DNA from 4 places in the Blautia stercoris genome. Region 3 is predicted to be linked to each of the others. Evidence: predicted binding sites of a transcription regulator. Region 3 holds the regulator's gene; each other region holds the start of a gene.
The links. The regulator Rex, encoded in region 3, represses fermentation and respiration genes when NADH is low (regulators of the CRP and FNR family bind a similar motif). The targets are predictions, from matches to a motif close to ATTGTTAANTANTTAACAAT.
Positions count from the first base shown of each region.

Region 1: a site for Rex is predicted at 6,186-6,205, ahead of gap (type I glyceraldehyde-3-phosphate dehydrogenase). Genes of this name have one in related genera too.
Region 2: a site for Rex is predicted at 1,763-1,782, ahead of ACYQ2D_RS00880 (L-lactate dehydrogenase). Genes of this name have one in related genera too.
Region 4: a site for Rex is predicted at 2,007-2,026, ahead of ACYQ2D_RS10720 (phosphoketolase family protein). Genes of this name have one in related genera too.

Region 1 is NZ_BAAHYF010000001.1:889,066-897,210, reverse strand. It holds gene ACYQ2D_RS04340 (3-deoxy-7-phosphoheptulonate synthase) at 1-201, opposite strand, end outside; gene ACYQ2D_RS04335 (oligosaccharide flippase family protein) at 385-1,713, opposite strand; gene ACYQ2D_RS04330 (RrF2 family transcriptional regulator) at 1,839-2,291, shown strand; gene nifS (cysteine desulfurase NifS) at 2,314-3,498, shown strand; gene nifU (Fe-S cluster assembly scaffold protein NifU) at 3,611-4,048, shown strand; gene mnmA (tRNA 2-thiouridine(34) synthase MnmA) at 4,048-5,145, shown strand; gene ACYQ2D_RS04310 (histidinol-phosphatase HisJ family protein) at 5,214-6,014, opposite strand; gene gap (type I glyceraldehyde-3-phosphate dehydrogenase) at 6,254-7,273, shown strand; gene ACYQ2D_RS04300 (phosphoglycerate kinase) at 7,474-8,145, shown strand, end outside.
Region 2 is NZ_BAAHYF010000001.1:164,185-172,329, forward strand. It holds gene ACYQ2D_RS00875 (4Fe-4S dicluster domain-containing protein) at 1-1,310, shown strand, start outside; gene ACYQ2D_RS00880 (L-lactate dehydrogenase) at 1,817-2,767, shown strand; gene ACYQ2D_RS00885 (CoB--CoM heterodisulfide reductase iron-sulfur subunit B family protein) at 2,815-3,627, shown strand; gene ACYQ2D_RS00890 (4Fe-4S dicluster domain-containing protein) at 3,620-4,009, shown strand; gene ACYQ2D_RS00895 (4Fe-4S binding protein) at 4,015-6,003, shown strand; gene ACYQ2D_RS00900 (hydrogenase iron-sulfur subunit) at 5,994-6,437, shown strand; gene ACYQ2D_RS00905 (4Fe-4S dicluster domain-containing protein) at 6,425-7,399, shown strand; gene ACYQ2D_RS00910 (4Fe-4S dicluster domain-containing protein) at 7,403-8,145, shown strand, end outside.
Region 3 is NZ_BAAHYF010000001.1:344,158-352,302, reverse strand. It holds gene ACYQ2D_RS01790 (S8 family peptidase) at 1-393, shown strand, start outside; gene ACYQ2D_RS01785 (beta/alpha barrel domain-containing protein) at 483-1,871, shown strand; gene ACYQ2D_RS01780 (GntR family transcriptional regulator) at 1,939-2,607, shown strand; gene ACYQ2D_RS01775 (NADP-dependent isocitrate dehydrogenase) at 2,635-3,837, shown strand; gene abc-f (ribosomal protection-like ABC-F family protein) at 3,868-5,778, opposite strand; gene ACYQ2D_RS01765 (redox-sensing transcriptional repressor Rex) at 5,980-6,627, shown strand; gene ACYQ2D_RS01760 (NAD(P)H-hydrate dehydratase) at 6,702-8,145, shown strand, end outside.
Region 4 is NZ_BAAHYF010000002.1:196,767-204,911, reverse strand. It holds cobalamin riboswitch at 124-281, opposite strand; gene ACYQ2D_RS10725 (ROK family transcriptional regulator) at 407-1,552, opposite strand; gene ACYQ2D_RS10720 (phosphoketolase family protein) at 2,056-4,443, shown strand; gene tnpA (IS200/IS605 family transposase) at 4,600-4,956, opposite strand; gene ACYQ2D_RS10710 (transposase) at 5,135-5,344, shown strand; gene ACYQ2D_RS10705 (IS256 family transposase) at 5,455-6,678, shown strand; partial or broken gene ACYQ2D_RS10700 (IS200/IS605 family accessory protein TnpB-related protein) at 6,905-7,126, shown strand; rRNA gene ACYQ2D_RS10695 (23S ribosomal RNA) at 7,311-8,145, opposite strand, start outside.

The DNA of each region.
Region 1 (8,145 bases), 540 kb from region 3:
GTTGGTGTAATCGCAGACTGCTTCTTCATTATCAGCAGAGCAAGGACCTACAATAACCAGAAATTTATCAGAATTGCCTGTAATGACATCCTGAATCAGACGGTCTCTTGTTTCTTTCACTTTTTTCATTTCTTCGGTTACCGGAGACATTTCTTTGATTTCTTCCGGAGATGGAAGTTGTTTCACAAATTTAAAACTCATCTTAACTTTCTCCTTTATCTCTGTTCATTTTCTGTGGATATTGTACAGAAAGTATCCTATCAATGTTTGATTATAATACAGAAAAAAAGGCTTGTCGACTGTTTTTGACGATTTTATGCTTTAAAGTTAAAAAGAAATATTGCTTTCCTTTCAGATGCTCTGGTAACTTAGTTGCAGAGTAGTTCACAAGCATTTCCCTTTCAGAAAAAGATGAAGAAAAAAAAGCGTTAAAAATGTAGTAATAAGTTCACTTAAAAGCAGTCCCCAGAGGTAACCGATGATTCCGTGGGTCGGAATTACGAAAAAAACAAATAAAAGCCGGATAGAAAGACCTGTCATATTTTGAAAAAAGTAAGGACCGGTCTGACCAAGTCCATTTAAAATTCCACTTAAGGTACTTGAAAGATAGAGACAGGGACAGATAAATGATAAGGTGCGGATAAAAGTGGAAGCAAGTTCATTTTTGAATAAAAACAGTCCGAGAAAATCTGCCAGAAAAAAGAAGCTGAATGTGAAGAGAAAACCAAGAATCAGACAGTAACGAATTGTTTTTTGAATACAAAGCCGAATATTATCATAATTTCCAAGTGCCTGGTGTTCTGCAACGGAAGGCAGCAACATGACCGAGACTGCATTTGTAATTGCACAGGGAAATAGAATTAAGGGCAGCGCCATTCCATTTAAGACACCATATACAGACAGGGCAGTCTGCTGAGTCATTCCAAACAAGCGCAGATGTCCCGGAATTAAAATGGATTCAATACTGTGCAGAAGATTGACCAGAAGGCGGTTACAGGTAAGAGGTGTAGAAAAAGCCAGAATTTCTTTTAACTGCCGAAAAGGTCTGATTATCTTGCGAACAGGCTGAGTGGAGGAGTGAAAATCCATGATGGTAATAAATAAGGCGAACAGCATGGAAATAAATTCCCCAAAAAAAAGACCAAAGACAGCAAGCATAGGAGTGATTGCGTGTCCTTCCTGACTCCAGACAAGCCAGAGCAGATAGGAGGCGGCAACACGGGCAGTCTGTTCGATTAACTGAGAGAGAGCCGGTAAAAGTGTTTTTTTTCGGGCAAAATAATAACCGTTTACGCAGGAGTGAAACGTTCCCATCGGAATGGAGAGGGAGGATACTTTTAAAAGAGAAGTACATTGTGGTTCAAATAAAATATGTATAGCAAACCAGTCAGCATAATGAAAAAGAAAAAAAGTGACGAGAATAGAAAGTAAGGTAGAAAAAGATGTGGCGATTAAAAAGACGGCTCTTGCATAGGAGTCCTCTTTTTTGGCAAATTTGGCAGCAACAAGGCGTGAAATTGCAGTCTGGATGCCACCGACGGTCAGAGCAAAACAAAGAGCATGAATTGGAAAAATCAACTGATAAATTCCCATTCCGGTAGAACCGATTGTCTGAGAGAGGAATATTCTATACAAGAAACCGATTATTTTTGTAAGGAAGCCGGAGAGCGTTAAAATCAGAGTCCCTTTGAGCATAGTACGAGTATGATTCATGGCAGATTTCCAAAAACCTTTTTCTCAAATATATTCAAAAAACCATCTTGACAGAACAAGATAAGAATGATATTCTACTTTTAAATCCGAGTGGAATAGTCGGAATTTAAAAGGATGGTGGTTGTTTGAAATTATCAACCAAAGGAAGATACGGATTAAGAGCCTTGATAGACCTGGCATTATATAGTGAAAATGAGACTGTTTCCATACAGAGTATTGCCAGAAGACAAAACATTTCTGACAGTTATCTGGAACAGTTGATGCGAAAGTTACGAAGTGCAGGACTGATTGTCAGCGTCAGAGGTGCGCAGGGTGGTTATAAACTGGCGAGACCGGCAAACGAAATTTCTGTGGGAGATGTCTTAAGGGCACTCGAGGGAAGTTTAGAGGCCGTAACTTGCGGAGGAGAAGACAATAGTTGCCAGGGGGCAGATTTATGTGTAACCAAATTTGTGTGGGAACGGATTAACAGCAGTATCCGTGACACCGTAGATTCAATTAAGCTGAGTCAGCTTGTAGAAGAAAGCCGTCTGATGCGGGAAAAGGGGCAGATTCAGGTACAAAAATGCGATAATTAAAGTTTATAGGAGAGATAAAGCTATGAAAACAAGTATCTATTTGGACAATGCAGCAACAACAAAAACAGCACAAGAAGTAGTCGATGCAATGCTTCCATATTTTACAGAAAATTACGGAAATCCATCTAGTATTTATGATTTGGGAACAAAAAGTAAAGAAGCTATCACAAAAGGAAGAGAACAGATTGCAGAAGTGCTTGGTGCAAAAAGTGAAGAAATTTATTTCACAGCAGGCGGAAGCGAAGCAGATAACTGGGCATTAAAAGCAACATTTGAAGCTTATAAAAATAAAGGAAATCATATCATCACAACAAAAATTGAACATCATGCAATTCTTCATACCTGCGAATATCTGGAAAAACGCGGTGCAAAAATCACTTATCTTGATGTAGATGAAAATGGTGTTGTTGATTTAGACCAGCTTCAGAAAGCAATCACACCAGAAACCATTTTAATTTCTGTTATGTTTGCAAACAATGAAATTGGAACAATCCAGCCAATTAAAGAAATCGGTATGATTGCAAAAGAGCACAATATTTTATTCCACACAGATGCCGTACAGGCATTTGGACAGGTTCCGATTAATGTAGATGAATTAAATATCGACATGCTCAGCTCCAGCGGTCATAAAATCAATGGACCAAAAGGAATTGGTTTCTTATACATCAGAAAAGGGGTGAAAATTCGTTCCTTTGTACATGGTGGTGCACAGGAGAGAAAGAGAAGAGCAGGAACAGAGAACGTTCCGGGAATCGTAGGATATGGTGTAGCAGCAAAACGTGCAGCAGATTCTATGGAAGAACGTACAAAAAAAGAAATTGAATTAAGGGACTATTTTATCGGAAGAATTTTAAATGAAATTCCGTATGTACGCTTAAACGGAGACCCGAAGAGACGTCTGCCAAATAACATTAATGTAAGTTTCCAGTTTGTAGAGGGTGAATCTCTTCTGATTATGCTTGATATGAAAGGAATTGCAGCTTCCAGTGGTTCCGCATGTACATCTGGTTCTTTAGACCCATCTCATGTATTGCTTGCAATTGGACTGCCTCATGAAATTGCACACGGTTCTCTTCGTATGACAATCAGTGATGAAACAACAAAAGAAGATTTGGATTACACCTTAGACCAGATTAAAGAAATTATAAGCAGACTGCGTCAGATGTCTCCTCTTTACGAAGATTTCGTAAGAAAACATCAGGCATAAGAAAGGCACATAAAAAAGACATAAGAAAAGTTTAAGATTAAGATAACGGTAATAGTTAAGATTTGATTTAAGATAAAAGAAAAAGACAGGATATAACGGAGGAATAAACGATATGTACAGTGAAAAAGTAATGGACCATTTTCAGAATCCAAGAAATGTAGGTGAAATTGAAAACGCCAGCGGAGTAGGTACAGTAGGAAATGCAAAATGTGGAGATATCATGCGTATCTACCTTGACATTGATGATGACGGAATTATCAAAGATTGTAAATTTAAAACATTTGGCTGTGGTGCAGCAGTTGCTACAAGCAGTATGGCAACTGAAATGGTAAAAGGAAAAAGCATTCAGGAAGCACTTCAGGTAACAAATAAAGCAGTTATGGAGGCATTAGACGGACTTCCGCCGGTAAAAGTACATTGCTCTTTACTTGCAGAAGAAGCAATTCATGCTGCACTTTGGGACTATGCTGAAAAACATGATATCAAAATAGAAGGCTTAGACAAACCGAAGTCAGATATCTCTGAGGGTGAAGAAGAGGAAGATTATTAATGGCAAAAAAGAAAGTTGTCGTGGGTATGTCTGGAGGAGTAGATTCTTCCGTAGCAGCATATCTTTTAAAGGAACAGGGATATGATGTCATTGGTGTTACCATGCAGATCTGGCAGGAAGAAGACCAGTTTACGCAGCAGGAAAACGGTGGCTGTTGTGGATTAAGTGCGGTAGATGATGCAAGAAGAGTAGCCCAGATGCTTGAAATTCCGTATTATGTCATGAATTTCAGAAAGGAATTTCAGAAAAGTGTTATTGACTATTTTGTCAAAGATTATTTAGAGGGACGAACTCCAAATCCATGTATTGCATGTAACCGCTATGTAAAATGGGAATCTTTACTGCAAAGAAGTATGGAAATAGGTGCAGATTATATTGCAACCGGTCATTATGCGAAAATTGCACAGCTTGAAAATGGACGTTATACGATTGCAGTGTCAGACGCTGTTGGAAAAGACCAGACTTATGCTTTGTATAACCTGACACAGTATCAGCTTTCTCATACTCTGATGCCGGTAGGTGCGTATAATAAAGATGAAATTCGCCAGATTGCAGAGAAAATCGGACTTCAGGTTGCACATAAAAAAGACAGTCAGGAAATTTGTTTTGTGCCGGATAAAGACTATGCTGGCTTTATTGAAAGAAGCACAAATCGGAAGATACCACAAGGAAACTATGTGCTGGCAGATGGAACGGTAATCGGAGAACACAAAGGAATTACGCATTATACTATTGGTCAGAGAAAAGGGTTGAATCTTGCGATGGGCCATCCGGTATTTGTCACAGGAATTTGTCCGAAAACTAATGAAGTCGTTATTGGTGAAAGTGAAGATTTATTCAAAAAAGAATTAGTCTGTCAAAATATTAACTTTATGGCAATGGAAGATTTGCCTAAAGGAGAAGAAAGACGAGTGCTGGCAAAAATTCGTTACAATCATCAGGGTTCCATGTGCACCATCAGAAGAACCGGTGAGGATGAGATTACAGCAGTTTTTGATGAGCCACAGCGGGCAATTACCCCTGGACAGGCAGTTGTATTTTATGAAAATGGCTATGTAGCCGGAGGCGGAACAATTATCAACAATACAGTAAATTAGTACAGCGTATTAAAAAATCGGGCAGGGCTGATAAAGGCTCTGCTCGATTTTAATTTATAATTATGCAATTATAATGGAAAAAATATAGGTTTTCGTTTTTCAAAAACCGTATAATAGGAAAAGCCACATTGCTTTAAAATATCTACTGCACGTTCAAATTCATAAGCAATATACTGCGGGACATGTGCATCAGAACCAAGAGTGATAATTTCCCCACCCAGTTCACGGTAGCGTTTTAAGATTTCTTCGGTCGGATTTGAATGACCAAGACCGTATTTAAAGCCTCCTGTATTACATTCCAGACCGATGTTTTTATCGACAAGAACACGGAGAATTTCGTCAATGATTTCCTGATAGTTCTGATAAGAATAATAAAGATTTTTGTTTGGACCGTAGCGTACAACGTAATCTATGTGTCCGCAAACATCAAAGCAGGAATATTTTTTGACATTTTCTAAAAGACAGGTAAAATATCGTAAGTAGGCTTCCTTTTCACTGCGGTTTTCATAGAACACAGATTCGTAAGGGTCGAGCCGGTCTACAACATGGACAGAACCAATGACAAAATCAAACGGATAAGAGTTTACAAAATCGGAAAGCTGGTTTCCAAGTTGAGGCTGAAGTCCAAGTTCAATTCCAAAACGAATGTGAATCTGTTCCTGATATTTTTTAGCGAGTGTAGAAAGTGTCTGCTGATAAGCGTCCATGTCTACGAGAAAATCAAACTCTCCAGGTGGGAAATCCAAATCTTGATGTTCTGTAAAACACATAGAAGAAAGTCCTTTTGAAATGGCTGTTTGAATCATTTCTTCCATGGGAGTGTCGCTATCACTGGAGAAAGATGAGTGTAAATGTGAGTCCGAATACATAAAAAAAGCCCTCCTTTGGTTAGTTTTTAACTTGATTTTTGTAAAAAATAAAACAAATTTACTTCTATTATATAGGAAAGGTTGGCAAAAGTATAGGAAAGATGGAAAACTGGAATAAATATTCAAATTGGACTTGAATTTTTGTCCAAAATTAGGTACAATATGAAACAGGTTGATGTTTCTTTAACAATCTTTAGAAACTTCACGTTAAACAAACACTTTTAGGAGGAATGAATATCATGGCAGTAAAAGTAGCAATCAATGGTTTTGGACGTATCGGACGTCTTGCTTTCAGACAGATGTTTGGAGCAGAAGGATTTGAACTTGTAGCAATCAACGATTTAACATCCCCGAAAATGTTAGCTCACTTACTGAAATATGACTCAACACAGGGTAAATATGAGAAAGCAGATACAGTTACAGCAGGAGAAGATTCCATCACAGTTGACGGAAAAGAAATCAAAATCTATGCTAAAGCAAACGCTGCAGAACTTCCTTGGGGAGAAATCGGTGTAGACGTAGTTCTGGAATGTACAGGATTCTATACATCTAAAGAAAAAGCAGAAGCTCACTTAAAAGCTGGTGCTAAGAAAGTTGTTATCTCTGCTCCTGCAGGAAATGACCTTCCTACAATTGTTTACAATGTAAACCATGAAACACTGACAAAAGATGATAACATCATCTCCGCAGCTTCTTGTACAACAAACTGCTTAGCTCCTATGGCAAAAGCATTAAATGACCTGGCTCCAATCAAAACAGGTATTATGTGTACAATCCACGCTTACACAGGCGACCAGATGACTCTGGATGGACCGCAGAGAAAAGGCGACTTAAGAAGAAGCCGTGCTGCTGCAGTTAATATTGTACCAAACAGCACAGGTGCTGCAAAAGCAATCGGTCTGGTTATTCCAGAACTGAACGGAAAATTAATCGGTGCTGCACAGCGTGTTCCAACCCCAACAGGTTCTACAACTATCTTAACAGCAGTAGTAGAAGGAACAGTAACAGTTGACCAGATTAACGAAGCTATGAAAAACGCTTCTACAGAATCCTTCGGATACAATACAGATGAAATCGTTTCCAGCGATATCGTTGGTATGAGATATGGTTCTCTGTTCGATGCTACACAGACAATGGTTCTGCCTCTGGACAACGGAACAACACAGGTACAGGTTGTTTCATGGTATGATAACGAAAACTCTTACACAAGCCAGATGGTAAGAACAATCAAATACTTCGGAAAATTATTAGCAGAATAATTTTATTCGCTGAATTTAAGAAGAATAAAGACTCAGTGAAGGGGTCCGGTCTTTTGTTGGACCGGACTCCTTTTGTCATTTTATGGGGAAAATATCCTGTAAATTTGTCCATTATTTGACATATTTTATGTTAAATTCAGACTACAAATACAGTTTAAGAACGGACAGAAAATAATAATTTATTTAAGGAGGCATCATTTATGCTGAATAAGAAAACAGTTGATGACATCAACGTAAAAGGAAAAAAAGTACTGGTACGCTGTGACTTCAATGTACCGCTGCAGGATGGAAAAATCACAGATGAAAACCGTCTGGTAGCAGCTCTTCCAACTATTAAAAAACTGATTGCAGATGGAGGAAAAATTATTCTTTGTTCTCATCTTGGAAAACCGAAGGGAGAACCAAAACCAGAATTATCTCTTGCACCGGTTGCAGTTCGTTTAAGTGAATTACTTGGACAGGAAGTAAAATTTGCAGCAGACCCAGAAGTTGTTGGACCAAATGCGAAAGCAGCAGTGGAAGCAATGAACGACGGAGATGTTATTTTACTGGAAAACACACGTTATCGTGCAGAAGAAACAAAAAATGGTGATGAATTTAGTAAAGAACTCGCATCTCTGTGCGATGTTTTTGTAAATGATGCATTCGGAACAGCTCATAGAGCACACTGCTCAAATGTAGGTGTTACAAAATATGTAGATACAGCAGTTGTTGGATACTTAATGGAAAAAGAAATTGCCTTCCTTGGAAATGCAGTAAACAATCCGGAAAGACCGTTCGTTGCAATCCTTGGTGGAGCGAAAGTATCCAGTAAAATCTCTGTAATCAATAACCTTCTTGATAAAGTAGATACTTTAATCATCGGTGGTGGT
Region 2 (8,145 bases), 180 kb from region 3:
GCAGGAGTGCAGCAGAACATGCACCGTTATCGGACAACATTGCACTGGCAGATCAGGCAGAAACGTACTATACTCCCCCGCTGATTAATATTATTAAATTTGCATGTAATGCATGCGCTGAGAAAAGAGTTTATGTGACAGAGGGGTGTCAGGGATGTCTGGCTCATCCGTGTGTAGAGGTCTGTCCGAAGAAAGCGGTTACATTAGATCGGACAAATGGACGTTCGGTTATTGATACTGAAAAATGTATTAAGTGCGGAAAATGTGCGGAGGTCTGTTCTTATAATGCAATTATTGTTCAGGAACGTCCTTGTGCCAAAGCCTGTGGAATGGATGCAATTGGTTCAGATGAAAATGGAAAAGCGGAGATTGATTCTGAAAAATGTGTTTCCTGTGGTCAGTGCCTGGTAAATTGTCCATTTGGAGCAATTTCTGATAAATCCCAAATCTTTCAGGTGATTCGTGCAATGCAGTCAGGAGAACGTGTATATGCGGCACTTGCACCTGCCTTTGTGGGGCAGTTTGGTGCAAAAGTAACACCGGGAAAACTGCGTTCGGCAATGAAAATGCTTGGGTTTGCGGATATTTTTGAAGTGGCGATTGGAGCGGATTTATGTGCGACACAGGAAGCTGAAGATTTTGTACAGGAAGTTCCAAATAAACTGCCGTTTATGGCAACCTCCTGTTGTCCGGCATGGTCTTCTATGGCAAAAAAATTGTATCCGGAATACAGAGAGTGTATTTCTATGGCATTGACTCCAATGACGCTTACAGCAAGGCTGATTAAAGAACAGCATAAAAATGCAAAGGTTGTATTTATTGGACCGTGTGCTGCCAAAAAACTAGAGGCAATGAGAAAATCAGTTCGCAGTGAAGTTGATTTTGTATTGACTTTTGAGGAAATGATGGGTATCTTTGAAGCAAAGGATATTGATGTGGCATCTTTAACAGAAGAAGTTGAAGGAATCAATGATGCATCTGAGGATGGAAGAAATTTTGCTGTTTCCGGAGGAGTTGCTCAGTCTGTGGTAAATGTGATTCAGGAGAGATATCCAGAAAGAGAGATTAAAATAGCAAATGCGGAGGGCTTAAGAGACTGTCGAAAACTGCTTATGATGGCAAAAGCCGGAAAATACAATGGTTATCTGTTAGAGGGTATGGGATGCCCTGGTGGTTGTATCGCAGGTGCGGGTACGATGCAGTCGATTAAGAAATCTCAGAATGCAGTGAAGAAATATGCAGCGCAGGCAAATCATAAAAATTCAAATGAAACAGAATACGTGAAAGAATTAAATAAATTAGTGGATTAAAAAAAGTACCGTTATACCAGAAAAATGAGAGAACCTTTCAAAGTTAGCTGGATAGCGGTATTTTTTGCAATTTTCAGAGAGAATAATAATTTAACCAAATCAAGTAAGTCCCCTGCTTCAATTGCGAAAAGCAATAAGCAGGGGGGGGACTTGCTTGTATCAGGAGGGGGCAAGCCCCTTCTGATAAGCTGCGTAGCAGCTATTTGGTTATGAGCAAGTAGCGAAGCGGATTGCGAATATCCACTTGACAGTGATAACACGCGAAAGCACCATAAGAAAAAAATATATCAAAATCGTTAAAAAATTGTTGTTAAATTCTTGTCGATATGATATCCTACAGAGGTAGCGCAGAGCGAAAGTCGTTAAAATGCCATTTTGTGTGCGGATATCGTGTGCTTTTTGGGAGAAATCTACATGAGAAGAAAAACGATTTTCCATTTTTTTAAAAAACGATTGTTAAAAAAAAGACAATAAGAGCGCCCTTATCTAAGGGGAAAGGAGTAAACATGAGCAGTAAAATTACTATTATAGGTGCAGGCAGTGTAGGAGCAACCATTGCTTATACGTTATCAAATGAGGACATCGCTTCCAATATTGTTTTGATTGATATCAACAAACAAAAGGTAGAGGGTGAAGTCATGGATATTGCACAGGGAACTTGTTTCCGTGACCCGATTTCAATTGTAGCCGGAGAATATGAAGATGCAAAAGGTTCTGATATTGTAATTATCACTTCAGGTATTGCACGAAAACCTGGTCAGACAAGAATTGAATTGACTCAGACCAACGTCAATATTATGAAAAGCATTGCACCGCAGATTGTAAAAGCAGCACCGGATGCACTTTATATCATCGTAAGTAATCCGGTTGATATTATGACTTATGTCTTTACAAAGATTTCAGGACTGCCGGAAAATCAGATTATCGGTTCCGGAACAATCTTAGATACTGCCCGACTTCGCTGTGGCTTATCGGAACACTTTAAAGTATCACAGAAAAATATTCATGCTTATGTATTTGGAGAGCATGGAGATACTTCTTTCATTCCTTGGACAGGGGCTTATATTTCCGGTGTGAGCATCAATGAGTATTATGAGCTGGCAAAGAGTCTTGGAAAAGATGTAAAAGAGCTGGATAAAGAAGCAATGCTTGCTTATGTACAAAAATCCGGTGGACAGATTATTGCAAATAAAGGTGCTACTTTCTATGCGGTTTCAAAAGCAGTTTGCAAATTATGCGGAATTGTACTGGCATCTTCTGATTCTGTTGCGACAGTATCCTCTATGATGCATGGAGAGTATGGAATTGAAGATGTATGTTTAAGTACTTTGACTTTAGTTGGACCGAATGGAATTCAGGGAAAAGTACCGATGCGAATGAATCAGAAAGAAATTGAACAGTTAAAGAAGAGTGCAGATGCCTTGAAAGAGGTTATTGCACAGATTAATCTGGATTAAAATCCAGATGTAATATTTAAGAGTAAAAAAAGAAAGGACAACAGGATATGAAATACAGTTATTATCCAGGGTGTACGCTGAGAACAAAGGCAAAAGATTTGGATGCTTATGCCAGAGCTTCAGCAAAAGTGCTTGGATTTGAACTGGAAGAAATTGAAAACTGGCAGTGCTGTGGCGGGGTTTACCCGCTCGGTACAGATGAAATTGCCACAAAACTTTCTTCCGTACGTGCACTCAATGAGGCAAAAGAAAAGGGTCAGGATTTGGTAACTCTTTGTTCTGCCTGTCATCATGTGATTAAACGTGTCAATGATGATATGAAGAATGTAGAGGATATTCGGACAAGGGCAAATAACTATATGCAGTTAGAAGAACCTTATGCAGGAGAGACAACCGTGCTTCATTTTTTAGAGGTGCTTCGTGACAGAGTAGGATTTGATACATTAAAAGAAAAAGTGGTAAATCCGTTAAAAGGAAAGAAAATCGGTGCTTATTACGGATGTTTACTACTTCGCCCCGGAAAGATTATGGCGTTCGATAATCCGGAAAATCCAAGTGTAATAGAAGATTTTATTCGGGCAATCGGAGCTGAGCCGGTTATCTATCCATACCGAAACGAATGTTGTGGAGGATATATTTCCTTAAAAGAAAAAGAGATGGCAGAAAATATGTCAAAAAAAGTGACAGACAGTGCAAAAGGGTTTGGAGCAGAAATGTTAATTACAGCCTGTCCGCTTTGCCTTTATAATTTAAAGAAAAATGGAAATCAGACACTTCCGGTTTACTATTTTACAGAGCTTTTAGCAGAAGCACTTGGCGTAAAAGAAGAAGCCAAGAGGGAGGTGGCAGGAAATGAATGATAATAAAAAACAGGCAGAAAAGATAAAAGAAATCAGCGGAGCCAATCCTTTAAAATGTATGAAATGCGGAAAATGTTCTGCATCCTGTCCAGCATTTGATGAAATGGATATTAAACCGCATCAGTTTGTATCTTATGTGATTAATGAAAATATTGATGCGTTGGTTCAGTCAAAGTCGTTATGGAAATGTCTTTCCTGTTTTGCCTGTGTAGAACGCTGTCCAAGAGATGTACAGCCAGGTAGAATCATTGATGCAGCAAGACAGCTGGTAGTCAGACAAAGAGGACAGGCGTATTTGTCAGCAGATGAAATTCCGGAATTATTAGATCCGGAACTTCCACAGCAGTTATTAGTGAGTGCATTCAGAAGATATAGGAGGTAACCCTGGTGCAGAGAATAGGAGTATTTGTCTGTCATTGCGGAACAAACATAGCCGCAACGGTAGATGTCAAGAAAGTTGCAGAGATGGCTCTTATGGAGCCAGGTGTGGTTCATGCAGAAGATTATCAGTATATGTGTTCTGAAGCAGGCCAGGCCTTGATTGCAAAAGCAATCAAAGAAAAAGGACTGACAGGAATGGTTGTCTGTTCCTGTTCTCCACGTATGCATGAGGCAACGTTTAGAAAAGCAGCAGAGCGTGCTGGATTGAACCCATACATGGTGGAGATTGCAAATATTCGTGAACATTGTTCCTGGATTCATAAAGACATGGAAGAGGCAACAAAAAAAGCCGTTATTTTAATGCGTGCGGCAGTTGCAAAAGTTAATTTAAACACTCCGTTATACCCAGGAGAGAGCCGTGTAACAAAACGAGCGCTTGTGATCGGTGGAGGAATCGCAGGAATTCAGACAGCACTGGATATTGCAGATGCTGGATATGAAGTTGATATCGTAGAAAAGGAGCCAAGTATTGGTGGAAGAATGTCACAGCTTGATAAGACATTCCCGACTTTAGACTGTTCTGCTTGTATTTTAACACCAAAGATGGTGGAAGCAGCGGCACATGAAAAAATACATATTTATACCTACAGTGAGGTTGAAAAAGTATCCGGGTTTGTAGGAGATTTTACAGTAGATATTAAAAAGAAAGCCAGAAGTGTAAATATGGATAAATGTACCGGATGCGGAGTGTGTCAGGAAAAATGTCCATCGAAAAAAGCACCGAGCGAATTTAACCGTGGCTTAAATACAAGAAGTGCAATTTATACCCCGTTTGCTCAGGCAATTCCAAATGTTCCGGTCATTGACCGTGAAAACTGTATTAAGTTTAAAACCGGAAAATGTGGAGTTTGTTCAAAGGTATGTCAGGCAGGGGCAATTGATTATGACCAGAAAGATGAAATTGTAACACAAAAATACGGCGCAATTGTTGTCGCAACTGGTTTTGATGTAATTAAGCTGGATAATTACGATGAATATGCTTACAGCCAGAGTAAAGATGTCATTACATCTTTGGAATTAGAGCGTATTATGAATGCAGCAGGACCGACAAGTGGTCATTTAGAGCGTCTTTCTGATGGAAAAGCACCAAAAGAAATGGTATTCATCCAGTGCGTGGGAAGTCGTTGTGCGGATGATAGAGGAAAGAGCTATTGTTCTAAGATTTGCTGTATGTACACGGCAAAACATGCAATGCTGATTCGTGATAAGTATCCGGATGTGAATGTAACGGTCTTTTATATTGATGTGCGTACACCGGGGAAAAATTTTGATGAGTTTTATCGAAGAGCGGTAGAACAGTACGGTGTCAATTATATTAAAGGTCAGGTTGGAAAGGTTATTCCACAGCCAAATGGAAAATTATTGGTACAGGGATCAGATTTATTAGATAATAAACAAATTTTGAAAGAAGCAGATATGGTAGTGCTTGCCGCTGCGATTGAACCAAACAAAGATGTAAGAAAGATTGCAACGATGTTGACTGCAAGTATTGATACGAATAACTTCCTTACAGAGGCACATGCAAAATTGCGTCCGGTAGAGTCTCCAACCGCCGGAATCTTCCTCTCCGGGGTATGCCAGGGACCAAAAGATATTCCGGAGACGGTTGCACAGGCAGGAGCAGCTGCGGTAAAAGCAATTGGACTCTTAGCAAAAGATAAGCTGATGACAAACCCATGTACCGCAAAACCAGATGAACTTTTATGTAATGGTTGTTCTACGTGTGCAAATGTATGTCCTTATGGAGCAATCACTTATGAAGAAAAAGAAGTCAATGACCATGGTATTCGTGAAGTGCGTCGTCTTGCACAGGTGAACAGTGCACTGTGTCAGGGATGTGGAGCTTGTACAGTAGCGTGTCCATCCGGGGCAATGGACTTACAGGGATTTTCAAACAGACAGATTATAGCGGAGGTAGATGCAATATGTCGATAGAAGCAAAAGAAGAGTTTACACCGAAGATTGTAGCGTTCTGCTGTAACTGGTGTAGTTATGCAGGTGCAGATTTAGCAGGAAGCAGTCGTCTTAGCTATCCAGCAGATGTCAAAATTATTCGCGTGCCTTGTTCCTGTCGTGTCAATCCGATGTTTATTTTAAGGGCATTTGAAAAAGGTGCAGATGGTGTGATTTTATGTGGATGTCATCCAGGGGATTGTCATTACAGTACAGGAAATTATTATGCAAGAAGACGTATGACACTTCTGTTTTCCATGCTTGATTATATTGGAGTGGAAAATGGACGTACCCGTGTAGAATGGGTATCAGCAGCGGAGGGCGTGAAGTTTTCAACAACAATGAATGAGTTTGTTGAGAAGATTCATTCTCTTGGAAAAAATGTACGATTGGAGGATTTAAGATGCAGGAAATAATTGACCGTGCAAAAGAACTGCTTGCGGATAAGACCGTAGCGCGGGTACTTGGCTGGAAAGCCGGAGACTTGCCTTATAATCCGGAACCGGCTTATTTTGAAACTGTAGAATCTTTAAAGGATTTTGTTTATAACGGATTCTGTGGCGCAAATTTAAGCAAATATATGATAGAAGCTTCTAAATTAGAAGGAAAAACTATGGTCTGTTTAAAACCGTGTGATACATACAGCTTTAATCAGCTCATCAAAGAACATCGTGTAAACAGAGAAAAAGCTTATATTGTTGGCGTTGGTTGTAAAGGCAAACTGGATATTGAAAAGATTAAAAATCAGAATATCAAAGGAATTGAGGCTATTTCAGGGGCAGAGCTTACAGATGAAGCGGAAGTGTTGAAAATTCAGACCATTTATGGAGAAAAGACCTGTACTTATCAGAGTGCAATGTTAGAAAGATGCCATGTCTGTAAGGGAAAAGAACATAAAATTTATGATGAAATCATTGGAGAGTCGAAAGAAACGAAAGATGCAGAGCGTTTTGCAGAAGTAGAAAAAATCGAAGCAATGAGTCCGGAAGAGAAATTTGCCTTTTTCCAAGGGGAGTTAAGTAAATGCATCCGTTGTAATGCCTGCAGAAACGTATGTCCGGCCTGCAGTTGTCGTAAATGTGTGTTTGACAGTACAAAATTTGACAGTGCTCAAAAAGCGAATGTGGATTCTTTTGAAGAAAAGATGTTTCATATTATCCGCGCATTCCATGTGGCAGGAAGATGTACAGATTGTGGAGAATGCAGCCGTGTATGCCCACAGGGGATTCCTCTGCATTTATTCAACCGTAAATTTATTAAAGATATTGATGAATTATATGGAGAATATCAGGCAGGAGAGGATGCGGAATCAAGAGGACCTCTTACAAACTTTACATTTGAAGATGCAGAACCAAGTATTGTAACGGAAAGGGGATAATGTATGTATCAGATAGCAAAGAAAAATCTTCCGGCATTATTCCAGCGTATTGCCGAAGAACAGGAGTTATATCTTCCGGTAAAAGTCAGCAATCAGGTAAATTTTGCAGCCTGGGATAAAGATGCAGAAGTGGATTTAGACACATTAAAGACCGTGAAGTCTCCAAAAGATGCTTTTTTTCCACAGAGTGAAAATTTGTACACGGTACAAAAAGAAGGAAAGAAACTTTTCATTGAGCCAGAAGCATTAAAAGAACAGAAATTTGTTATATTTGGCATGAAAGCTTGTGATGTACAGGGAGTAAAGGTATTAGACAATGTATTCTTAAGTGAACCGGTAGATACATTTTACTCTGCAAGAAGAGAGCATGGAACTATTGTGGCAATGGCTTGTCATGAACCAGAAGAGTCTTGTTTTTGTAAGGCTTTTGGAATTGACTGTGCGAGCCCGGATGCAGATGTAGCGGTTTGGATGATAGAAGAAGAATTATACTGGAAAGCGTTGACTGAAAAAGGGGAAGCCTTAACAGACCTTGTAAAAGAATGCTTAATAGAAAGTCCTAAAGCAGAAGATGAGAAGATAGACGCAGAAAAAACAGCAATTCATAAAATTGTAGAAAAACTTCCATATTCAAATTTGTCATTAGAAGGATGGAATGGGGGAGCTTTAGAAGAAAGATTTGATTCTCCGATTTGGGAAACATTATATAAACCATGTCTGGCATGTGGAACCTGTACTTTCGTATG
Region 3 (8,145 bases):
CCGGGAGAAGGCAGTATTACAGCCCCGGGAAGCAGTCGAAAAATTATTACGGTGGGGTCTTCGGATTTACTTGTAAAAAACAGGGGAATTAGCGGAAGAGGACCGACAAATGACTGTATCATCAAACCGGATGTTGTAGCTCCGGGAAATGCTGTTATTTCATGTGCGAACCGCAATGACAATATGCCTTATACCATAAAGAGCGGAACTTCCATGTCTACCCCTGTTGTTTCTGGCGCTATTGCCCTGCTTTTAGAGAGAGAACCATGGCTTACAAATTTTGAAATTAAAAAAAGATTAAGAAGAACTGCGAAGGATTTGGGATATCCGCATAACTTGCAGGGGTGGGGACTGTTTGAAGTGAAATCATTTTTAAATGAAAATAATGGTTGACAAATTCTGTATCATTGTATACAATGATACAAGAAGTTTGATACAGCATCGCTTTATCAAGAGAAAACACAGATTGAGGAGTGAAGAAAATGATTAACAGAAGTGTCCGAATGAATTATCATACAAACTTACTGGAACTAGAGGAGCATATGTATCCGTTAGTAGATGTGGAGACACCGAATGTCTTTCATAATCTGTTTCCATATACAGAAATACCGAAAATAGCGTTTAATGACCGTATTGTACCGCATCACATGCCGGATGATATCTGGATTACAGATACTACATTTCGTGATGGACAGCAGTCTCGCGCACCATACAGTACAGAACAGATTGTTACAATTTATGATTATCTTCATAAATTAGGTGGAGAAAATGGAAAAATTCGTCAGAGTGAATTTTTCTTATACAGCAAAAAAGACAGAGACGCTGTTTATAAGTGTCTGGAGCGTGGTTATAAATTCCCGGAAGTTACAAGCTGGATTCGTGCAAGCAAAAAAGATTTTGAACTGGTAAAAGAATTAGGATTAAAAGAAACAGGAATCTTAGTCAGTTGTTCAGATTATCATATTTTCTATAAAATGAAAATGACCAGAAAACAGGCAATGGAACATTATCTAAGTGTGATTCGTGAATGTCTGGAAACTGGAATCAGCCCAAGATGTCATTTAGAGGATATTACAAGAGCAGATATTTATGGATATGTCATTCCATTTTGTCTGGAACTGACCAAGTTAATGGATGAGTATTCTATTCCGATTAAGGTACGCTGCTGCGATACAATGGGATATGGGGTAAACTACCCAGGTGCAGTAATTCCACGTTCAATTCCTGGAATTATCTATGGTATTATGACGCATGCCGGATTTCCATCGGAATTAATCGAGTTTCATGGGCATAATGATTTTTATAAAGCAGTCAGCAATTCAACAACTGCATGGCTTTACGGAGCAAGCGGTGTAAACTGTTCTTTATTTGGAATTGGAGAGCGTACCGGAAATACCCCTCTTGAGGCAATGGTATTTGAATATGCACAGTTAAAAGGTTCTTTGGATGGAATGGATACAACTGTGATTACTGAACTTGCAGAATATTATCAGAAAGAAATTGGTTATAAAATCCCGCCACAGACTCCGTTTGTAGGAAGTGCATTTAATGTTACCCGTGCAGGGATTCATGCAGATGGTCTGTTGAAGAACGAAGAAATTTATAATATTTTTGATACAAAGAAATTTTTAAATAAAGCACCGCAGGTTGCAGTATCAAACACCTCGGGTCTTGCAGGTATCGCGCATTGGATTAATAATCACTATCAGCTGGAAAATGAAAAAGCAATCGACAAAAACAGTGAACTGGTTGTAATGATTAAAGCGTGGGTGGACAAACAGTATGAGGATGGACGAGTAACTGTACTGACCGATGAAGAATTAATTGCAGTGATTGAAGAAAGTTGTAAGAGATTAAATATTGAGCTTTAAAATAAAAAATGTACTTTTAGAGTCGAATAAAGATTTTGAAAGTAGATAAAACAAAAAAGGAGAAAAGATGGCAGGAACAGAGAAGTCTTTAAGAGGACAGGTTTTTGATAAAATACGTTCCGATATTTTGAATGGAAAATATAAAAGAGGGGAAGAACTGGTTGAAAGTTCAATTGGAAAAGAATTGGGAATCAGCCGGACGCCGGTAAGAGAGGCAATTCGACAGCTGGAACTGGAGGGATTGGTACAGCTTGTTCCGAATAAGGGGGCATTTGTAACCGGAATTTCCGAAAAGGACGTAAGAGATATCTATCTGATTCGTGCACGCTTAGAAGGTCTTGCTGCAAGAATGGCAGCAAAGAACATTACACCGGAGCTTTTAGATGCGATGGAAGAGACGGTTGTCTTATCAGAATACCATGCGAAAAAAGAACATTATGAACAGGTATGTGAGATGGACAGTAAATTTCATAAACTTTTATATAAAGCATCCGGAAGCCGGATTTTAGAACATACATTAACGGATTTTCATCAATATGTGCAGAGAGTCCGAATGGCATCCATTATGAAAAAAAGACGTATGGAAAAGTCAAATGACGAACATGATGCAATTTTAACAGCAATTCGTGAGCACGATGAGGAAAAAGCGGAATTAGTGGCAACTCGTCATATTTCAAATACAGTAGAAAATTTAAAAAACTATGATTTAGACAGTGTATTAAGTAAGGGCGAATAAACGTTAGGGCTTAAGGAGGATAAGACGATGGAAAAAATTAAAATGACAACACCACTTGTAGAAATGGATGGAGATGAAATGACAAGAATCCTCTGGAAGATGATAAAAGAGGAATTACTTGAGCCATATATTGATTTGAATACAGAGTATTATGATTTAGGACTGGAGTATAGGAATAAGACGAATGACCAGGTTACAATAGATGCTGCAAATGCTACTAAAAAATATAAAGTAGCAGTAAAATGTGCGACAATTACTCCAAATGCTGCACGTATGAAAGAATATGATTTAAAAGAGATGTATAAAAGTCCGAATGGAACGATTCGTTCCATGCTAGATGGAACGGTATTTCGAGCTCCAATTGTCGTAAAAGGAATTGAACCTTGTGTAAAAAATTGGAAAAAACCAATTACATTGGCAAGACATGCTTATGGAGATGTCTATAAGAATACAGAGATGGTGATTCCCGGCCCGGGAAAGGTAGAACTGGTTTATACAAGTGAAGATGGAACAGAGGTAAGAGAACTGGTTCATAATTTTGCAGGTGCAGGTGTTGCACAGGGAATGCATAATTTAAATGATTCCATTGAGAGTTTTGCAAAGAGTTGTTTTGGTTATGCACTTTCAACCAAACAGGATTTGTGGTTTTCTACAAAAGATACAATTTCTAAAAAATATGACCATACATTCAAAGATATTTTTCAGGAAATTTATGAAAAAGAATATAAAGAAGCGTTTGAGAAAGCCGGAATTACGTACTTTTATACTTTAATTGATGATGCGGTTGCACGTGTTATGAAAGCAGAAGGCGGATTTATCTGGGCCTGCAAGAACTACGATGGAGATGTTATGAGTGACATGGTATCTTCTGCATTTGGGTCTTTGGCAATGATGACTTCTGTATTGGTTTCTCCGAACGGTTATTTTGAGTATGAAGCAGCACATGGTACCGTACAGCGTCATTATTATAAATACTTAAAAGGAGAAGAGACTTCTACAAACTCTGTTGCAACAATTTTTGCATGGAGCGGAGCACTTAGAAAACGTGGAGAATTAGATAAAAATGAAGAGCTGCAGGCATTTGCAGATAAGCTGGAGAAAGCAACAATAGAGACAATTGAAAGTGGAGAGATGACAAAAGATTTGGCATTGATTACATCAATTGAAAATCCGACTGTATTAAACAGCAAAGAATTTATCCTTGCAATCCGTAATAATTTAGAAAAATAAAAAATTTAGAATGAAAAAGGGAAGAGGGCATTATGCCAACTCTTCCCATTTTTCATATAATTCTTCGAGTTTTAAAGTGATTTCTGCTTTTTCATTGGATAAAGCAACACATTTTGCAACATCAACAGCCACTTCCGGTTTGGACATTTCTTCATCAATTTCGCTGTCTCTCAACTCAAGTTTTTCAATTTCTGCTTCTGTTTTCTTTAAATCATTTTCGCGTTTTCGTTTTTGAGCCTGTTCTTCTTTTTGCTGTTTCCAGTCTGATTTATTAGAAGATTCTGTTTGAACAGCGATGGTTTCTTCTTGAATGTCCGGCGCATAAATTTTAGTCAGTTCTTCGCGCTTTTCCATATAATAGTCATAATTTCCAATATAATTGACCAGATTATGGTTGGTTAAATCTAAAATTCTGGTTGCAGTTTTATTGATAAAATAACGGTCATGAGAAACATAAAGTACCGTTCCGGTATAGTTATTAAGCGCTTCTTCCAAGATTTCTTTTGAAACGATATCTAAATGGTTGGTAGGCTCATCGAGAATTAGAAAATTGGCCTCTGATAACATCAGTTTAGCAAGAGAGACACGTCCACGTTCTCCGCCGCTCAAAGAGCTGATTTGCTTAAATACATCATCTCCGGTAAAAAGAAAAGCGGCGAGAAGATTCCGAATTTCAGTATTGGTCAGTTTAGGATAATCATCTGAAATTTCTTCGAAGATTGTTTTTTCCATATGCAGAACGTGATGTTCCTGGTCATAGTAACCAATATGAACTTTGCTTCCAAGAGTAAAAGTCCCGCTGTCAGCAGGAATCACGCCATTTAAAATTTTTAAAATAGTTGTTTTGCCAGTTCCATTATTTCCAATGATTGCAACGCGTTCTCCTCTTTTGACAGAAAAACTTAAATCAGAAAAAAGTGGGAGATTTGGAAATGATTTACTTAAGTCTTTTACATCGAGAACATCATTTCCACTGGTAATTTTTGGTTCGAGACGGATTTTCATAGAAGCGTTTAATTCACTTGGTTTTTCAAGAACTTCCATTTTATCTAACATCTTTTCACGGCTCTCTGCACGGCGGATAGATTTTTCACGATTAAACTGTTTTAATTTTGTGATGACTTCTTCTTGATGCTTGATTTCCTGCTGTTGATTCATGTAAGCCTGATAAGCTTCTTTTCGAAGCATTGCTTTCTTTTCACTGTATGCAGAGTAGTTTCCGGAAAAAGAAGAAACTTTTCCGTTATCTATTTCAATTACTTTAGATACAATTTTATCAAGAAAGTAACGGTCATGAGAGACAATTAAGACAGCTCCTGCATAGTTTAAAAGATAAGTCTCCAGCCAGGAGATAGAATCCATATCCAGATGGTTGGTAGGCTCATCGAGAAGTACGATATCAGGTTTGGATAACAGCAGACGACCAAGTGCCACTCGGGTTTTCTGACCTCCGGAGAGAGTTGAAACCAGTTTGGAAAAATCACTTTCCGCAAAGCCCAGACCCTTTAAAACACCGGTTAATTCGCTTTTATAAGCGTATCCGTTTTCCAATTCAAAATTATGGGTTAAGCGGGAATAAGTATCCATAAGCCGTTCTAATTCATCAGCCTTAGCGTATTTCATCTGTTTTTCTATTTCACGCATCTGTAGTTCCATATCAAGAATATGCTGTTTTACTTGAAGTAAAGAGTCATAAATTGTTAAATCTGTATCTAAATCCTGATGCTGTGCCAGATAACCAATTCGTTTTCCTTTAGCAAGAATGACTTCTCCTTTATCAGTGGGAAGCTCCTGCATAATAATGCGCAGTAAGGTAGTTTTGCCTGCACCGTTAATTCCGACCATTGCAGCTTTTTCATGGTCTTCTATATGAAAAGAGGCATTTTGGATTAAAGTTACGCCTCCGAATGATTTTTCTATATTTTGACATGCAAGTATCATAAGTTCCTCCTTAAAAAATTCTACTTATCTGTATAAAAAAACGCCATTGTATTTATTATATCGAAAAAAATGAATTTTACAACAGATAAATGCGGCAATTAAGAGAATTGTATTTGACTTTATTTTAACAATTATATATAATAAAAGTAAATTTGTTTTGTATTGAAAGAACGAATAATCAGGCAAAAGGAGGGTAAAGTCGTGGACGAAAAAAGTATATCGAAGGCTGTAATCAGAAGACTTCCTCGTTATTATCGATACTTGGGTGAACTTTTAGAAGAGGGTGTGGAACGAATTTCTTCTAATGAGCTTAGTTCCAAGATGCATGTTACAGCATCTCAGATTCGTCAGGATTTAAATAATTTCGGAGGATTCGGACAACAGGGATATGGATATAATGTACCTTATCTTTATGCCGAAATAGGAAAAATATTAGGTCTTGACCGAACCCATCATATTATTATTATTGGTGCAGGTAATTTGGGACAGGCACTTGCGAATTATGTAAAATTTGAAAAAAGAGGATTTAAGGTTGTGGGAATTTTTGACATCAATCCGGTGTTGAAAGGAATTTCCATTCGGGGAAATGAAATTCGTATGATGGATGAGCTTCCGGAGTTTTTAAGAGAGAATGATGTTCAAATTGCAACGCTTACTCTGCCGAAAGCTTATGCGGAAGAGACTGCAAACCTTCTTGTGGAGAATGGAATTAAGGCAATTTGGAATTTCGCACATTTGGATTTGGCAGTTCCGGAAGATGTCATTGTGGAAAATGTGCATCTGTCCGAAAGTCTGATGCGTCTGTCTTATAATCTGAATCGGTATAATACAGAACATAAAAAAGAATGATAGAAGAACTGCTGCGAAAAAATATTTCGTAGCAGTTTTTTGATATTTTTAAAACAAAAATTGGGGGTGACTTTATGAGAGAATTCGTATCCGGAACACAGATGAAGCAATTAGATAGATATACGATACAGGAAATAGGAATTCCATCACTGGTGTTAATGGAGCGTGCCGCAAGAAGTGTGTATGATACAATGATAAAAGAAAGACTTCCGCTTAAAAAAGTACTTGTTTTATGCGGAAGTGGCAACAATGGAGCAGACGGTGTGGCGCTTGCAAGAATGCTGCATCTTTCAAATATTTCGGTTGATGTGGAAATTTTAGGAGACCCATCGCATTTTACGACGGAGATGAAACAGCAAATTGAGATTGCAAAAAAATATCAGGTTGCGTTTGTCAAGAATAAAAGCCTGTCTGAATATACTACTATAGTAGATGCCATCTTTGGGGTTGGATTAGACCGAGAAGTAGGTGGAGGTTACAAAGAAAAAATAAAAGAAATTAATCAGGCAGATGCCAAAGTAGTGGCAGTGGACATTCCATCAGGGATTGATTCGGCGACAGGAAAGGTACTTGGATGTGCCGTTTGTGCAGACTGGACGGTCAGTTTTGCTTATGAAAAGCTGGGAACTGTTTTTTATGAAGGAGCAGAGTATGCAGGAAATGTAAGAGTGGCAGATATTGGAATTGTAAAAATGCCTGAAATTTGTTTTCCGATTTCAACTTATACGTTTGAAGAAAAAGATTTGAAAGAAAAATTATTTCGCAGAGAAAGCGGAAATAAAGGAACGTTTGGAAAAGTATTACTAATAGCCGGAAATGAGATGACCAGTGGAGCTGCTCTTTTAAGTGCCTCTTCGGCTCTGCATACGGGAGTTGGAATGGTAAAAGTGCATACTCGAAAAGAGAACAGGGCAATTCTTCCGGTACAGCTTCCGGAAGCTATGTATTGCTTTTATGGCAAAAAAGAGATAAAATCAGAAGCGTTGGCAGAAAGTCTGGAATGGGCAGATGTAGTAGGGATTGGTCCGGGTCTTGGAACAAACAAACAGGCAGAAGAACTGTTAGAATTTGTTTTAAAACGTTCTAAACGACCATTGGTGATTGATGCAGATGGATTAAATTTATTAAAAAGTAAACTTGATTTGCTTGAAAAATACGAGTATCCTGTAATTATGACTCCGCATCTGGGAGAATTTTCACGCTTAAGTGGACTTTCGATTAAAGAATGGAAACAACAGCCGATAGAACTTACAAATAAACTGGCACATTTTTATAACGTAACTTTGGTTTGCAAAGATGCACGTACCGTAATTGCAGATGGCGGTCAAAATGTCTATGTGAATACAACAGGAAATAGTGGGATGGCAACTGCAGGAAGTGGCGATGTGCTGACGGGAATTTTACTCGGATTGCTGGCTCAAGGCTATGCTCCTTTGGATGCAGCTGTGATGGGAGTATGTGTTCATGGTCTGGCTGGCGATGAAGCTGCAAAAGAAAAAGGGAAATATGCAATGGTGG
Region 4 (8,145 bases), on a different contig from region 3:
AGAAATCTCCCAGATCACGGGAAATTTCTTTCTTTACTTTTCGCATGCCAGAGTTGCTGTCACATATTTAAAATGTTTATTCACATACACAAAAATAAATTTACTTTCTTTTCCCGAAAATAAATTTAAATTTAAAAAACGGCAGTTTTCTGGCTTCACAACATCTGTGTTACAGTAGGGGAAACTGCGCCGGTTTCTCACCGAGCTTACCTTTTAACCTATCTTAAATCATTTTTTCTGTTTTCATTATTTCGTCAAGGACCGTTTTAAAACTTATTTATTTTCTGTAATTATACTTTATTTTTCCATTTTTGTAAAGCAAGTTTAAAACTTTCTTTTAGCAATATCAGACTCTTTATATACAACAAATTCTGTCGTCGTGATTATCATCTCGGTCACCGGAAAGTTAAATCGTCGGAGCAATTCCATCAATAAACTTTTTCACATAAAAAAGAGCTGCACCGATTGCCGGAGTGTACTGTCCATTTGTCCCAACTATCAGATTTTCTTTTGGAAACTCAAACGGAAGCGATAAATTGATCTGTTTTAACAGATAATTCAAATCATTCTCCATAAAATAGGGTGCCAGATACCCACTGATAATAATCGGTCCGTCAACGACCAGATTCAGATTTCTCATGGCAAATGCCAGATGTTTTAAATACTCTTTCCAGATTTGCTTTATATTCTCCTCTTTATTTTCTCTTAGTTTTTCAAAAAATTCCTTTATTGACATTCCTGCAATTTCAGACAGTGAATTTGCGGAACAATAGGTTTCCAGGCAGCCACGGTTTCCACAATAACACAGCGGTCCATCTGAATTAATGCAAATGTGTTCAATCACTCCGCTATGCATGAAACTTCCTTCATGCACCTTTCGATTTGTAATAATCGCTCCACCAAGGTTGCGATTTAATAAAAACACCACTGCACTGTCGAGTTCCGAATGATTCCATAATTCCAGATAAGCAGCCGCTTTTGAATCATGTACCAGACGGCATGGATAAGGCAGCTTAGAAGAAAAATCAGACAGACGCATCTTCACATTATTCATAATCGTACCATACATGACTCCGGAACCATCCGGAGAAATAATTCCCTGAGTTGCAATCGAAACACCAAGGATTCTTTCTTTCTGATATTTGTATTCTTCTATAAATTCATCTATTTTATTTGCTACCTTTTCATAATATTCTTCTGTATCGCTATAATCCAAATCAATGGTGTCTTTTGCAATCACCTTTCCATATAAATCAATTGCAACAATATAAAACATTTTTTTTAAAATTCCAATTCCTATTGAAATCCGGACATCTGATACAATCTGAATCACCTGTGCCTTCCTTCCACCCGTTGATTCGAAATAGCCATCTCTTTGAATCAGACCTTCTTCTTCAAGCACATTTAAATTTTGACTGACAGTAGACAGACCCATCTTTAAATCCTGCACAATCTGAAGTTTTGAAGTCTGTTTCGTACGATAAATATATTGATATACCTTTTCTTTATTAATCTGTTTTAATGTAATCGTAGTAACGCCTCGTTCGCTCATTTTGTCCTCCTTGCTTTTCCATACTTTTCAGTCATAGTTCCATTTTAATACAGTATACTATGAAACGCAAACAAGAATATTTTATGTGCATTTTAACCAAAATAAGTTTTAAAAAATTATTTTTTATGTCAATAGACATATTTTTTCCTCTTATTATATACTTCACTTACAGTTAAGTAATAAGCATAAGTGAAAAAGAAAAGTATTTTTTAAAATAAGGAGAGTTAAAATTATGGAAACTGTATTTACCGCAGACCCTGCCCGATTATTAATTGCTGCCGCCGCAGGTATTTTATGCCTATATTAACGAAAACGGACTGAATACAACTTCCGATACGATTCATTTTCTTCCATTCTGGGAAAATGGAGTACGCTTCTTCTATCCATAACTTTTTGATATGAATAGAATCAAAATAAATGATTTAACGAATTTTTGAACTTATGTTATGATTACACCATCAAATAATTAACAATTAGAAATCTATTTTACTAGGAGGAAACACATGTCAGAGAATACTTGTCTTGAAAAACAGCCATTATCTCAGGAAATGTTAGATAAAATGGATGCTTATTGGCGTGCATCTAATTATTTATCTGCTGGTCAGCTTTATCTCTTAGACAACCCGCTTCTTAAAAAGCCATTGTCTATGGACCAGATTAAGAAAAAAATTGTTGGTCACTGGGGAACTGTACCAGGTCAGAACTTTGTTTACGTTCATTGTAATCGTGTAATCAAACGTTACGATTTGGATATGATTTTACTTTCCGGTCCGGGACACGGCGGAAACTTCATGATTGCAAACACTTATCTGGAAGGCTCTTACAGTGAAATTTATCCAAACATCAGCCAGGATGAAGAAGGTATGAAGAAAATGTTCAAACAGTTCTCCTTCCCTTGCGGTGTTCCAAGCCACTGTGCTCCGGAAACTCCAGGTTCTATCAACGAAGGTGGCGAGCTTGGTTATTCTATCGCTCATGCATTTGGTGCAGTATTTGATAACCCGGACTTAATCGCTACTGTAGTTGTCGGTGATGGTGAAGCCGAGACAGGTCCTCTGGCTACTTCCTGGCAGTCAAATAAATTCTTAAACCCAATTACAGACGGTGCTGTCCTTCCGATTCTTCATCTGAACGGATATAAAATCAGCAACCCTACAATCTTCTCTCGTATTTCTCACAAAGAAATCGAAAGCTATTTTGTAGGATGCGGTTGGGAACCAATCTTCGTTGAAGGTGACGACCCAATGACAATGCACAAACTCATGGCAGAAGCTATGGATACTGCAATCGAAAAAATCAAAGCAATTCAGGAACATGCTCGTAAAGAAAACGATGCGGAACGTCCAGCATGGCCAATGATTATTCTTCGTACTCCAAAGGGATGGACAGGTCCTAAGGTTGTTGACGGACTTCAGATTGAAGGTTCTTTCCGTGCTCATCAGGTTCCGATTACAATGGAAAAACCGGAAGAACATCTTCCACTGTTACAGGAATGGTTAGAAAGCTATCATCCGGAAGAATTATTCGACGAAAATGGTCGTCTGATTCCGGAACTGGCTGAACTTGCTCCTAAGGGAAATGCTCGTCTTGGTGCTAACCCACATGCAAATGGTGGTCTTTTACTGAAAGACTTAAGACTTCCGGATTTCCGTACTTATGGAATCGATGTTGACCCAGGAAAAACAAAAGCTCAGGATATGATTGAACTTGGCGGATACATCCGTGACATCTTCAACTTAAATCAGGATAACAAAAACTTCCGTATCTTCGGACCGGATGAAAGTATGTCTAACCGTCTCTACAAAGTATTTGAAGCAGAAAAGAGAGACTGGAACGCAGAAATGCTTGATACAGATGACTGCCTGGCAAGAGGCGGACGTATTATGGATAGTATGTTAAGTGAGCATATGTGTGAAGGATGGTTAGAAGGTTACCTGTTAACAGGTCGTCATGGCTTCTTCGCTAGTTACGAAGCATTTATCCGTGTTGTAGACTCCATGGCTGCACAGCATGCAAAATGGTTAAAGGTCTGCAATCAGCTTTCCTGGAGACAGCCAATTGCTTCCTTGAATTTCATTCTTACATCAAATGTATGGCAGCAGGACCACAACGGATTTACACATCAGGATCCAGGATTCCTTGACCATATCGCTAACAAAAAAGCAGACGTAGTTCGTATGTATCTTCCACCGGATACTAACTGCTTATTATCCTGCTTCGACCACTGCATCAAGAGTAAAAACTATGTAAATGCTATCGTAGCATCCAAACATCCAAGTTATCAGTGGTTAAGTATGGAACAGGCTGTTAAACACTGCACACAGGGTGTAGGTATCTGGGAATGGGCAAGTAATGACTGTGGTGAAGAACCAGATCTTGTTATGGCTTGCTGCGGTGATACACCAACACTTGAAACAATGGCAGCTGTTACTATCCTGCGTGATGAACTTCCGGAACTGAAGATTCGTGTAGTCAACGTAGTTGACTTATTCAAACTGGAGTCCAACCACAAACATCCTCACGGATTAAGCGACAGCGAATACAATGCACTGTTTACAACAGACAAACCGGTTATCTTCGCATTCCACGGTTACCCAACTCTGATTCATGAGTTAACTTACCGTCGTGACAACCAGAACGTATCTGTTCATGGTTATCAGGAAGAAGGTACTATCACAACTCCATTCGATATGAGAGTTCAGAATGAAATCGACCGTTTCAACCTTGTAAAAGATGCTATCATGCACCTTCCACAGTTAGGAAACCGCGGTTCTTACCTGATTCAGAAAATGAACGACAAACTGGTAGAACATAAACAGTACATCGCAGAATACGGACAGGATATCGAAGAAGTTCGTAACTGGGAATGGCATACACCAGAAAATAAATAATTAACGTTTTCTATGATACAAATTTCTCTATAAAGTAAAAAACCCCGGAACTGTTATCTGACCTCCAACAGCTCTGGGGTTTCTATTATTCTCTATCATATCAGCCAGAATACCACGTCTATAATACTTGCATAGGCGTGGGTGAATGGCTGTGTTTTATTTTATTCCCTGATTTTTAATATAATTTTTCACTACATCCAGAGTATTTTCACTTACGGTTGCAATAAAATAACTGTCAGACCAAAAATAAGGTTTCCAGTAATACTTTTTAAGCAGTGTATCGCCATAAAGCTTACGAACTTTGCGGGACGTCTGAGTTTTTATTACATTGACAAGTTCTGACGGAGGAGTCTGCGGGTTCGCTTCAATAAGCAGATGTATGTGATCCAGTTCCCCATTTAACTCAAGTATATTAAACCCTCTGCTTTCAGCTACATAATTAATCCGTTCATAGACAGCAGTTTTTACATCGCCGGTAAGAACCGGATGTCTGTATTTTGTTACAAGTACTATATGATATCCCGCAGATCATGGTGTTAATTTAAAACTCCCGGGTAGAAAGGAACGCCTTTATCTTTCAAATGTAGAAGCGGATTCCGTCCTCAAAGAGGTTAAAATCAAGCCTTATTATGGAAGATACATCCTGTGTCTTACCCTCGAAAGTGAAAATTTTGCCGCAGATAATACAGACATGCCCAACATATGCGCCATAGACTTTGGTGTGAGCAACTTCGCAGCTGTCGTATGCAATGATGGTTCATCAATGCTGTACAAGGGCGGAGCGGTTCTGTCAGAGTGCCAGTGGTTTCACAAAAAGAGAGCCAAAGCTGTCAGCATTATCACAAAAGGCCATGAACACATGCATGCCAGCTCCAGGTACCTGAGCGCCTTAAGCAGGTGAGACTGTAAATAATTCTGTGTAAACTCCAAAAAAGAGTTCTATATCCTCTTGGATTGATGTTAAAATAAATATCAATTCAGGAGGATTTTTTTATGGCACGAAGAAGAAAAATGGACCCAGAACGTAAAGCATTTATCAGTAGTTTATTGGAGCACTATCAGCCGAAAGATGCTCAAGATATTCAGGAAATGTTGAAAGATTTATTGGGAGACACTTTACAAAGTATGTTGGAAGCGGAAATGGATGAGCATCTTGGTTACTCTAAGTATGACTACCAAAACAAAGAAACAGATGACAGCAGAAATGGATATAGTCCCAAAACAGTAACATCAACTATGGGAACAATAAATTTAGAGATTCCCAGAGATCGTCAAAGTACGTTTCAGCCAGAGATTGTAAAAAAGAACCAGACCGATATCTCAAATATCGAAGACCAAGTTTTGTCTATGTATGCAAAAGGAATGACAACGAGGGATATTTCTTCCCATTTGAGAGATGTTTACGGTGTAGAAGCATCCGCAGAAATGATTTCACACATGACAGACAGAATTCTGCCGATTGCAAAAGAATGGCAAAACCGTCCATTAGAACGGAAGTATGCGATTGTATTTATGGATGCCGTTCATTTTCATGTTCGAGAAGACAATCGTACGGTAAAAAAAGCCGTATATGTTGCGATTGGTGTAAAATTAAACGGAAAACGAGAAGTTCTTGGTATGTGGATTGGTGGAAATGAAAGTGCAAAGTACTGGCTTTCTGTACTTAACGAGATTAAGAATAGAGGAGTAGAAGACATTATGATTGTATCGGTTGATGGTTTGACCGGTTTTGGAGATGCAATTCAAGCTGTTTTTCCGCAGGCAGAAATTCAAAGATGCATAGTCCATCAAATCCGATACTCTACAAAATTTATCTCTTATAAAGATGTAAGACCTTTTATGACCGACTTAAAACTGGTGTATAAAGCAGATACGGAAGATTTAGCGCTTGTAGCACTAGACGATTTAGAAGAAAAATGGGGAAAGAAATATCCGGCATCCATAGCATCCTGGAGAAATAACTGGCCTCAGTTGTCAACCTATTTCAAATATCCTTGTGAAATCAGAAAGTTGATTTATACTACAAATTCGATTGAAAATTTCAATCGACAGTTACGAAAGGTGACAAAATCAAAAACCATTTTTCCGACAGATGATGCACTGTTTAAGATGCTGTATCTTGCTATGACAGATGCGACTAAAAAATGGACTGGAAAATCATGCGATTGGGGCCTTACCCTTGATCAGTTATGTATCTATTTTGGAGATAGAATCCAGCCGATAGACATTGAATAAGCACAAATACAGAAACCTGTAAAGGGAAAAATACACCCAATTTTATTGGGTGCCCTTGACATGTCTCTGTATTCATGCTAATAAATAGACAAGAGCTGAATAGCAAATGCTGCCATTCAGCCCAGTCACATAATAAATTTAATATCTTAAATCAATGATTTTTTCATCAATTCAAGAGGTTTACACAAAATAATTTACACTACCAAGCAGGTATCATGCCGATTTCATTAAGGATCAGTGTCATAAAATCAGCCGCAGCATTATAAACTACTGCATGGAACATCACGCCGGTACACTTGTTCTTGGCGAAAACAAACGCTGGAAACAGGACTGCGACATGGGTTCACAGAACAACCAGAACTTTGTCTCAATGCCTACAGGGTTGCTCAAACAGATGATTATTTACAAAGCATCTGATGCTGGAATAAAGACAATCATGCAGGAAGAATCATACACCTCACAGGCTGACATAACAGCAATGGACTACATTCCTGTTTATAGCGTTCTTATGATAATAAAAAAAGAACCCTTTCGGATTCTTCTTCATGTTTCTTATAAACATGTACCTTCAAAACTACATATACAAAACCGAAACCATGCAGACACTTGCCGCTCCACTGATTTCTCAGCTTCTGGTCAAGCCCTCGACCGATTAGTAGCAGTCAGCTCCATACATTGCTGCACTTCCACCTCTGCCCTATCTACCTCGTCGTCTTCAAGGGGTCTTACTTCCTAAGAATGGGATATCTCATCTTGAGGGGGGCTTCACGCTTAGATGCCTTCAGCGTTTATCCCTTCCAGGCTTGGCTACTCTGCCATGCAGTTGGCACTACAACAGATACACCAGCGGCCTGTCCATCCCGGTCCTCTCGTACTAAGGACAGCTCCTCTCAAATATCCTACGCCCACGCCGGATAGGGACCGAACTGTCTCACGACGTTCTGAACCCAGCTCGCGTACCGCTTTAATGGGCGAACAGCCCAACCCTTGGGACCTACTACAGCCCCAGGATGCGATGAGCCGACATCGAGGTGCCAAACCACTCCGTCGATGTGAACTCTTGGGAGTGATAAGCCTGTTATCCCCAGGGTAGCTTTTATCCGTTGAGCGATGGCATTCCCACTTAATACCACCGGATCACTAAGCCCTACTTTCGTACCTGCTCCACCCGTCGGTGTCGCAGTCAAGCTCCCTTCTGCCTTTGCACTCTTCGAATGGTTTCCGTCCATTCTGAGGGAACCTTTGGGCGCCTCCGATACCCTTTCGGAGGCGACCGCCCCAGTCAAACTCCCCGCCTGGCATTGTCCCACCGCCGGGTCACGGCGGTGGGACAATGCCAGGCGGGTCACGGCGGCTGGTTAGAAACCCAATACTGCAAGGGTGGTATCCCAACATCGACTCCGTAGCAACTGGCGTCACTACCTCTTAGTCTCCCACCTATCCTGTACATGCAATACCGAATCCCAG